2 regions of the Mesorhizobium sp. CC13 genome follow, and region 1 is predicted to be linked to the other one. Evidence: predicted binding sites of a transcription regulator. Region 1 holds the regulator's gene; the other holds the start of a gene.
What was found. The regulator HrcA, encoded in region 1, represses chaperone genes, less so after heat shock. The targets are predictions, from matches to a motif close to GTTAGCACTCNCNNNNNGNGAGTGCTAAC.
Positions count from the first base shown of each region.

Region 1 (4,381 bases):
GCCTCGAAGCCGAACGGTGCCATCAGGTCGGCGAACTCGCGCAGCTTGCCGGCGTTGTGGCTGGCGATGACGATCTTCCTGTCGGCGAGTTCACGCATCAAAGTCCCCAGATTCTCGGTTCGGCGATCTCCAGCGAATTGCCGTCGGGATCGCGAAAATAGATGGAGCGGCCGCCGTTCGGCCACTCGAAATCGGCTTCGATGGCGATGCCCTCGCCCTCGAGCCGCTGCTTCCAGTCTTCGATCTCGCTTGCGGTGCCGGCAAAGCAGAGATGGCCCTGGCCAGTCGTGCCATGCGGCGGCACCGGCAGCCTGGCGTCGGGCTTCGGCGGCTGGCGCGTGGCGTCCGCGTTGAACAGCAAAAGCACGCCCTGGCCGCAACGGAAGAACACGTGGCGGCCTTCCACCCTGGCGATCCGCGTCAGCCCCATCACCTCGCCGTAGAATTTCTCCGCGGCGTCGAGATCGGCGACATAGAGGGCGGATTCGAGGATGGCGGAGGGCTGCACCTAGACACCCCCCGCTGGCCTGCCGGCCATCTCCCCCGCAAGGGGGGAGATTGGCTGTGGCAGCCGCACCGCCTCAACGTCGAAATCGCAACAGGATCGCCCGCAGTTGAGCTGCCGATCTCCCCCCTTGCGGGGGAGATGGCCGGCAGGCCAGAGGGGGGTGTCTAGGTGCGACGTCATCGCCTTCGTTGCTTACGCCACCGCCATCTGCTGCAGGCTGACCAGCCGCGAGATGCCCTTGCGGGCGAGGCCCATCAGCTGCAGGAACTCCTCCTCCGAGAACGGAACGCCCTCGGCGGTGCCCTGGATCTCGACGATGCCGCCCTTGCCGGTCATGACGAAGTTGGCGTCGGTGCCAGCCGCGGAATCCTCGAGATAGTCGAGGTCGATCACCGCCTGGCCGTCATGGATACCGCAGGAAATGGCCGCGACATGGTCCTTGAGCACCTTGTCGACGCTGACCATCTGGCGCGCTTCCATCCAGCGCAGGCAATCGTGAAGGGCAATCCAGGCGCCGGTGATCGACGCCGTGCGCGTGCCGCCGTCGGCCTGGATCACGTCGCAGTCGACGGTGATCTGGCGCTCGCCCAAGGCCTGCATGTCGACCACGGCGCGCAAGGAGCGGCCGATCAGCCGCTGGATCTCCAGCGTGCGTCCGCCCTGCTTGCCGGCCGATGCCTCGCGGCGCATGCGCTCGCCGGTCGAACGCGGCAGCATGCCGTATTCGGCCGTGACCCAGCCCTTGCCGGAATTGCGCATCCAGCCCGGCACCTTCTCCTCGAGGCTCGCCGTGCACAGCACATGCGTGTCGCCGAACTTGACCAGGCACGAGCCTTCGGCGTGCTTGGACACGTTGCGCTCGAAGGAGATGGCGCGCATTTCGTCGAACTGGCGTTTGGAGGGGCGCATGCGGGTTCTTTCTCAGGAATTTGGCAGATGTCGCCGGCTTGTAGCCCCATGCCCACGGGAGCGCAAAGGAAAACCGGCAAGCCGGACCATGGTTGTGTTCGGGCCGGCGCTGTCTATATCATTCGAGGCGGAGACCAAGAAGAAGATGACCAAAGCGGTTACCGACCCCAGCCTGCAGTCCCTCGACATGCGCTCGCGCGACATCTTCCGGCGCATCGTCGAATCCTACCTGCGCGACGGCGAGCCGATGGGCTCGCGCAACCTGTCGCGCATGCTGCCCTCGTCGCTGTCGCCGGCCACCGTGCGCAACGTCATGAGCGACCTCGAACATCTTGGCCTCGTCTATGCGCCGCACATCTCCGCCGGCCGCCTGCCGACGCAGAAGGGCCTCAGGTTCTTCGTCGACGCCTTCATGGAACTGGGCGACCTCTCCGACGAGGAACGCCGCACCATCGACGCCCAGGTCAAGGCCTCGGGCGACGGCGCCTCGCTCGAGCACATGCTGACCGAGGCGAGCCAGATGCTGTCGGGCCTGTCGCGCGGCGCGGGCCTCGTGCTCGCCACCAAGAACGAGGTGCCGCTCAAGCACATCGAGTTCATCCAGCTGGAGCCGTCGCGGGCGCTCGTGGTGCTGGTGTCGCAGAACGGCGACGTCGAGAACCGCGTCGTCGAGCTGCCGCTGGGGGTCACGCTGTCCCAGCTGCAGGAGGCCACCAACTTCCTCAACGCCCATATCCGCGGCCGCACGCTGGCCGAGGCGCGCACCGAGATCGCCCGCCTCAAGGACGAGACCAAGGCAGCGCTCGACACGCTGTCGCAGCAGCTGGTCGAGAAGGGCCTCGCCGTCTGGGCCGGGGCCGACAGCGGCCTGCCGGCCCGCCTCATCGTGCGCGGCCGCGCCAACCTGCTGGAAAACGTCACCGCCCAGGCCGACATCGAGCTGCTCAAGCACCTGTTCGAGGACATGGAGACGCAGGACGGGCTGATCCAGCTGCTCGACCTCGCCGAGGAGGGCTCCGGCGTGCGCATCTTCATCGGCTCGGAAAACCGGCTGTTCTCGCTTTCGGGCTCGTCGCTGGTGGTGGCACCCTATCGCGACAAGGACGCCCGCGTCGTCGGCGCGCTCGGCGTCATCGGCCCGACCCGGCTCAACTATGCGCGCATCGTGCCGATGGTGGACTATACGGCGCAGCTTATTTCGCGCATGCTGCGATAGCCGCACAGCCAGGGGAGACCCAGATGGCGCTCGAACAGATCAAGGCCCAGATCGCGGTCCTGTTTCAGGAAATGGTCAACCAGCCCGAGGACGCCCACGAGCTGCAGGAGCAGATCCGCGAGAAGCTCGCCGAGCTGCGCGCGCAAGGCCTGCCGCTGCCGCAGGACCTGGTCGAACTCGAACGGCGCCTCGACGCCGACCTTTCATAGCCGCCGCTGCTTCGCTTCATGAAGCGCCGGGCTCGACCCGGCGCAAGATCATGCTTCGACGCGGGTCCAGTCAGCCGAACTTGCGCTGGGCATCGAGCGCGAGCCCCATCCCGACGCTGCCGAAGGCATCGCCCTGCACCACCTTGGCGCCGGGGACGAGCTCGAGGATGCTCTGGCGTGCCAGCGGGATGGCGGTCGAGCCACCCGTCAGGAACACGGCGGTGATGTCCTCGGCGCGCACGCCGGCCTCGGTCAGCGTGTCGGCGACGGTGGCGGTGACACGGCCGACCTCGGTGCGGATCGTGTCTTCCAGCTGCCCGCGGGTGAAGGAAGCGGAGAAATGCGCAGCCGGCAGGTCGACCTCGACGGTGGCGCGGTCGGCGTCGGTGAGCTCGATCTTGGCCTTTTCGACCCGGGTCGCGAGCGCGTGGCCGAAACGCTGCTCGACCACCTCGATCATGCGGTCGACCAGGTCGGGCCGGGCCGCCTCGAAGCGGATCTGGCGCAGGTCGAGCTTGGCCTTGGGGGTATAGAGCAGGTTGATGCGCTGCCACGTTGCCAGGTCGATGAAGTAGCCGGCCGGCAGGTTGCGCTTGCCGTCCTTGGTCGGCGTCAGATAGCCGAGCTCGGGCATGACATGGGCGATCGAGAGCAAGCGGTCGAAATCGGTGCCGCCGATGTGGACGCCGCGGTTGGCGAGGATGTCGGCCTTGCGTTCGGGGGCGGCCGCGCGCTCGGGCGAGACGCGGACGATGGAGAAGTCGGAGGTGCCGCCGCCCATGTCGACGATGAGCGCCAGTTCCTCGCCGGCAACCGTGCGCTCGTAGTCGAGGGCGGCAGCGATGGGTTCGAACTGGAAGTCGATGTGCTTGAAGCCCTGCTTGCGGGCGGCCTTTTCGAGCTCGCCCTGAGCTTCGGCATCGGCCTTGGCGTCCTCGTCGACGAACTGGACCGGACGGCCGAGCACGACGTTTTCGACCGCTTCGCCAACATGGCCTTCGAGCTTGTCCTTGAGGTGGCCGACGAACATGCCGATGATGTCGGTGAAGGCGATCTGCCTGGCCTTGATGCGCGTCTTCTCGTGCACCAGGGACGAGCCGAGAACGCTCTTCAGGGCGCGCATCAGGCGGCCCTCGGCGCCATCGGTGTACTCGCCGATGGCGCGGCGGCCCATGGCGGTGTTGTCGTCCTCGAAGTTGAAAAAGATGGCCGACGGCAGGGTGACGCTCTCGCCCTCCAGCGCAACGAGGCGCGGCCGGCCGTTCTCGATGACGCCGACGGTGGAATTGGAAGTGCCGAAGTCTATGCCGCCGTAAGCCGGTCGCATCTGAATATCCTGAATCTTGCTGCGTGAACGGGCGGCCTGAGCAATGAGGCCGCAGCGGGACCGTGCGCGTACACGAGCAGGCATGACATGTCGATGACCGAAACGGCGATTTCGGCAAAATGTGATCGCTGGCCCAAGCGACGCGACATTTGCTGGAAACGGCATTTGTGCCATAGAGCCGGCGATCAACCGACAATCAGGCTGTTCCGATG
Region 1 covers NZ_JARDJI010000021.1:28,550-32,930, forward strand. The annotation lists gene rdgB (RdgB/HAM1 family non-canonical purine NTP pyrophosphatase) at 1-98, opposite strand, end outside; gene PV773_RS21555 (VOC family protein) at 98-508, opposite strand; gene rph (ribonuclease PH) at 701-1,417, opposite strand; gene hrcA (heat-inducible transcriptional repressor HrcA) at 1,563-2,633, shown strand; gene PV773_RS21570 (hypothetical protein) at 2,657-2,842, shown strand; gene PV773_RS21575 (Hsp70 family protein) at 2,913-4,169, opposite strand; gene PV773_RS21580 (LysE family translocator) at 4,379-4,381, shown strand, end outside.

Region 2 (4,381 bases), on a different contig from region 1:
TGCCATCCCTGGCATCCGCGACTGTCGATGCGCCTAGTAGCCCATTCCGCCCATGCCGCCGTTTCCGGCTGCCGAGGCGGCGGAATCCTTCGCCGGGATATCGGCGATCATCGCTTCCGCCGTGATCAGCAGGGCGGCGATCGAGCCGGCATCCTGCAAGGCGGTGCGCACCACCTTGGCGGGATCGACGATGCCGGCCCTGATCATGTCGACATAGGTTTCCGTCTGCGCGTCGAAGCCCTGGTTGCGATCCTTGCTGTCGGTGAGCTTGCCGATGACGATGGAACCCTCGACGCCGGCGTTCTCGGCGATCTGCCGGATCGGGGCCTCCAGCGCCCTGAGCACGATCGAGACACCGGCGCTGATGTCCGCATTGGCGCCTGTCACCGAGGCCAGCGCGGTCCTTGCACGCAACAGCGCGACGCCGCCACCCGGGACGATGCCTTCCTCGACCGCCGCGCGCGTGGCGTTCAGCGCATCGTCGATGCGGTCCTTCTTCTCCTTGACTTCGGTCTCGGTCGCGCCGCCGACGCGGATCACCGCGACGCCGCCGGCTAGCTTGGCCAGCCGCTCCTGCAGCTTCTCCTTGTCGTAGTCCGAGGTTGTTTCCTCGATCTGCGCCTTGATCTGGGTGATGCGCGAGGCAATGCCTGCCTTGTCGCCGGCACCGTCGATCACCGTCGTCGTGTCTTTCTCGATCACGACGCGCTTGGCCCGCCCAAGCATGTCCAATGTGACGTTTTCCAACTTGATACCGAGGTCCTCTGAGATCATCTGGCCGGCGGTAAGCACCGCGATGTCTTCCAGCATGGCCTTGCGCCGGTCGCCGAAGCCTGGCGCCTTGACGGCGGCGACCTTCAGGCCGCCGCGCAGCTTGTTGACGACCAGCGTTGCGAGCGCCTCGCCCTCGACGTCCTCCGAAATGATCAGCAGCGGCTTACCGCTCTGCACCACCGCCTCGAGGATCGGCAGCAGGGCCTGAAGATTGCCGAGCTTCTTCTCGTGGATGAGGATGTAAGGATCCTCCATCTCGACGCGCATCTTCTCTGCGTTGGTCACGAAATACGGAGACAGGTAGCCGCGGTCGAACTGCATGCCCTCGACGACGTCGAGTTCGGTCTCGGCCGTCCTGGCTTCCTCGACCGTGATGACGCCCTCGTTGCCGACCTTGTCCATGGCCTTGGCGATCATTTCACCGACCGATGCGTCGCCATTGGCTGCGATGGTTCCGACCTGGGCGATCTCACTGGACGATTTGACCTTCTTCGATTGCGCCTGGATTTCCTTGACGACGGCGGCGACGCCGAGGTCGATGCCGCGCTTCAAATCCATCGGATTCATGCCGGCGGCGACAAGCTTGGCGCCTTCGCGCAGGATCGAGGCGGCAAGCACTGTCGCGGTCGTGGTGCCGTCGCCGGCAAGATCGTTGGTCTTGGAGGCCACCTCGCGCACCATCTGCGCGCCCATATTCTCGAACTTGTCGGCGAGCTCGATCTCCTTGGCGACCGTGACGCCATCCTTGGTGATGCGCGGAGCGCCATAGGCCTTGTCGATGACGACGTTGCGCCCCTTGGGTCCAAGCGTCACCTTGACGGCATTGTTGAGCAGTTCGACACCGCGCAGCATTCGGTCGCGGGCATCGGTGGAGAATTTGATTTCCTTGGCAGACATGATGTTTGTCCAATCGATTCTTGAATGAGGCCAATCTTGAATGAGCGCGGTCAGGCGGCCTTGTCGGCGGCGGCTCCGGCCTTTTCGACGATGCCCATGATGTCAGCCTCCTTCATGATCAGGAGGTCCTCGCCGTCGATCCTGACCTCGGTGCCGGACCATTTGCCGAACAGGATGAAGTCGCCCGCCTTGACGTCGAGCGGGATCAGGGTGCCGTTTTCGTCCCGAGAACCAGGTCCGGCGGCGACCACCTCGCCTTCCTGCGGCTTTTCCTTTGCCGTGTCGGGAATGATGATCCCGCCTCTGGATTTCAAATCACCTTCCGCACGCCGGATGACGACGCGGTCGTGGAGTGGCCGGAATTTCATTGGGGTCTTTCTGCGGCCGCGCGTAGGGCTGCCACGTCACCAACATAGGGCGTTTGGCACTCGATTGATAGGATTGCCAAAATTAATTCTTGCGTATTTCAAAATATTCTCTCTGACTATCTGAAATAATTTTCAGAAATTATCACTTTTCAAGGGCCGTATTTTGGTTTCAAGCGATTGTTTATTTTACGTAAATTGAGATTTTTAATTCGTGTCCATAAATAAAAATTATTCCGCGCCTTGTTCGCAGCTCAATTGAAGCGCATATACGTGGCTCGTTGATTTGGCCGATTTGGCTTTAGCGGTGTCAGAGACCCGCCATTCACTACCGAATTCTCGATAGCGGCTTTATTGCGCCAATCCGGCGCATGTGTCGTTCCGTTCGAACCTCGGAATGAACGCCGGCGCTGACCACGGATGTACTGGCAGCGTCGGCATCGTTCCGGTTCGGATGGGAACAATGCAGGAGGCGCCTTTGCGTGCTCCTGCGGAAATCGCAACCATGGCCAGCCGTACCACACAGACCGTCGTCCATTTTTCCGCGCCGTTCAGGCTGCCTGAGTTCGATACGCTGCAACCAGCCGGCGACTATCACGTCGACCATGACGAGGAAGCGATCGAGGGCGCCTCTTTGCTTGGCTGGCGACGTGTCGGCGCTTTCATTCACTTGCCTGGCATCGGAATGCACGGATTAACGCAGCAGATGGTGCCGATCAATCCGGCGGATCTCGACGCCGCACTCGAAAAGGACAGACAACCATGACTTATGCAAGCGCCCGGCAATCCGGCGTCCATCCGATCCGACCTGTCGCTGCAACCCATCTTTTTGCAGTAGGCCAGGCCGTTCACCTGCGCGGCAATTTCGGCACATTCCCGAAAACCTCGGAGGTCTACTACATCACCGGCACACTCCCGCCGAGGGGAGATTCACCGCAATACCGCATCCGCAGCGATGGCGAGCGGCATGAGCGGGTGACGACACAGGATAGCCTCGAACCGGCCCGCGCCTCGCAATTCAGCGAAGGCGCAACCCTCATCGAAAGGACGTTCGGCCATGGCCAAGGGACAGAAACGCAGCAATCGCGAAATCAGGAAGCCGAAGCAGGAAAAGGCGCCGCCCAAGCCTGAAAGCACGTTCGGTAAACAAATAAAGCTCGCCGCGAACAGCAACGCTTCGCGCGGCAAGGGCTGATAACCGCGATCGGCGAGACCAGTGGGCAGGAACGATGAAGATCATGATCGAGTTTTACAGGACCCGCGACGCGGACGATGCACATGCCGTCATCGGTCGTGAAACCGTGGAACTCGACGATCTCGACGGCGCCATCGCAGCCGCGCGGCTGTTGGCGCGGACCCTCGACATGCCACAGCGTCCCGACTCCATGACGATCACCGACCCGAACGGCAGAATGCACTACTGCGGCATCATCGGCTCGGAAGCGGTGGACGAAGGAAGGCAATGATCATGAATATGCAGCACCTCAAGGAGACTGAACGGAAGCGAATTGCAGCCGCGATCAGCGTCTGGGAAAACGAAGGCGGCGCGCCCGGTCAGGATTCCATGCACCATCAATATGGCCGCCGTATCGAAGCCGACCGTTCCTGGACGATCTATCATGTCTTTACCGGCATTCCGGCGCGCTTCGGCGGCGATGCCATGACCGGCCTGAGCCGTCTGGATGCAACCAGCGGCATGTTGTGTCTCAACCTTCGCAACGCCGAGCGCCGCAGGGAACGCATTGAACTCTCGCCCTTCAGAACAATCCCGAAACCGGCGGAGCGCAGGTCATGACGCTGGCCTTTCCCAACCCAAGCCGCAGCTTCGACGAAGCGCGCAACGCCGTGCGCTTCATGGGCCACGACGGCATGTTCCAGATCCGCTTCTTTATCGAGGCGGGTGCGCTGACGAAGTCGGATGCCGCTAGACGCGAGGCGGGGACGCTGGAAGCCAGGTGCCTGTCGGCTTTCGACGCCTTGCGCACAACCATCTACGATGTCGCGTGCAAGGCCTATTCGCACGGCCGCCGCGATTCCTACACGCTGACCGCCGCGGATTTCCGCTAGGCGGTTTTCCATGCTGATCCGCTATGGCTATGAGATCACGTTGACATGCCAGCAGCCCACGGCCCTGGTCTGCCTGCTATCGGTCCATGAGGACCGCGCCGCCGACATCAGGGCCCCGGAAATGACATTCACTAATCCCGACATACCGGTATCGACCTATCGCGATCTGTTCGGCAACCGTTGTCGCCGCCTCGTCGCGCCGGCCGGAGACCTGACGATATGGGGCGACGCCACGATCGAGGACGACGGCAGGCTGGACAAGGTGGTACTAAATGCTC
Region 2 covers NZ_JARDJI010000003.1:83,623-88,003, reverse strand. The annotation lists gene groL (chaperonin GroEL) at 34-1,671, opposite strand; gene PV773_RS06215 (co-chaperone GroES) at 1,722-2,039, opposite strand; gene PV773_RS06210 (hypothetical protein) at 2,542-2,802, shown strand; gene PV773_RS06205 (hypothetical protein) at 2,799-3,167, shown strand; gene PV773_RS06200 (hypothetical protein) at 3,266-3,502, shown strand; gene PV773_RS06195 (hypothetical protein) at 3,505-3,831, shown strand; gene PV773_RS06190 (DUF1488 domain-containing protein) at 3,828-4,103, shown strand; gene PV773_RS06185 (transglutaminase family protein) at 4,114-4,381, shown strand, end outside.
Region 2: a site for HrcA is predicted at 2,092-2,120, ahead of PV773_RS06215 (co-chaperone GroES). Genes of this name have one in related genera too.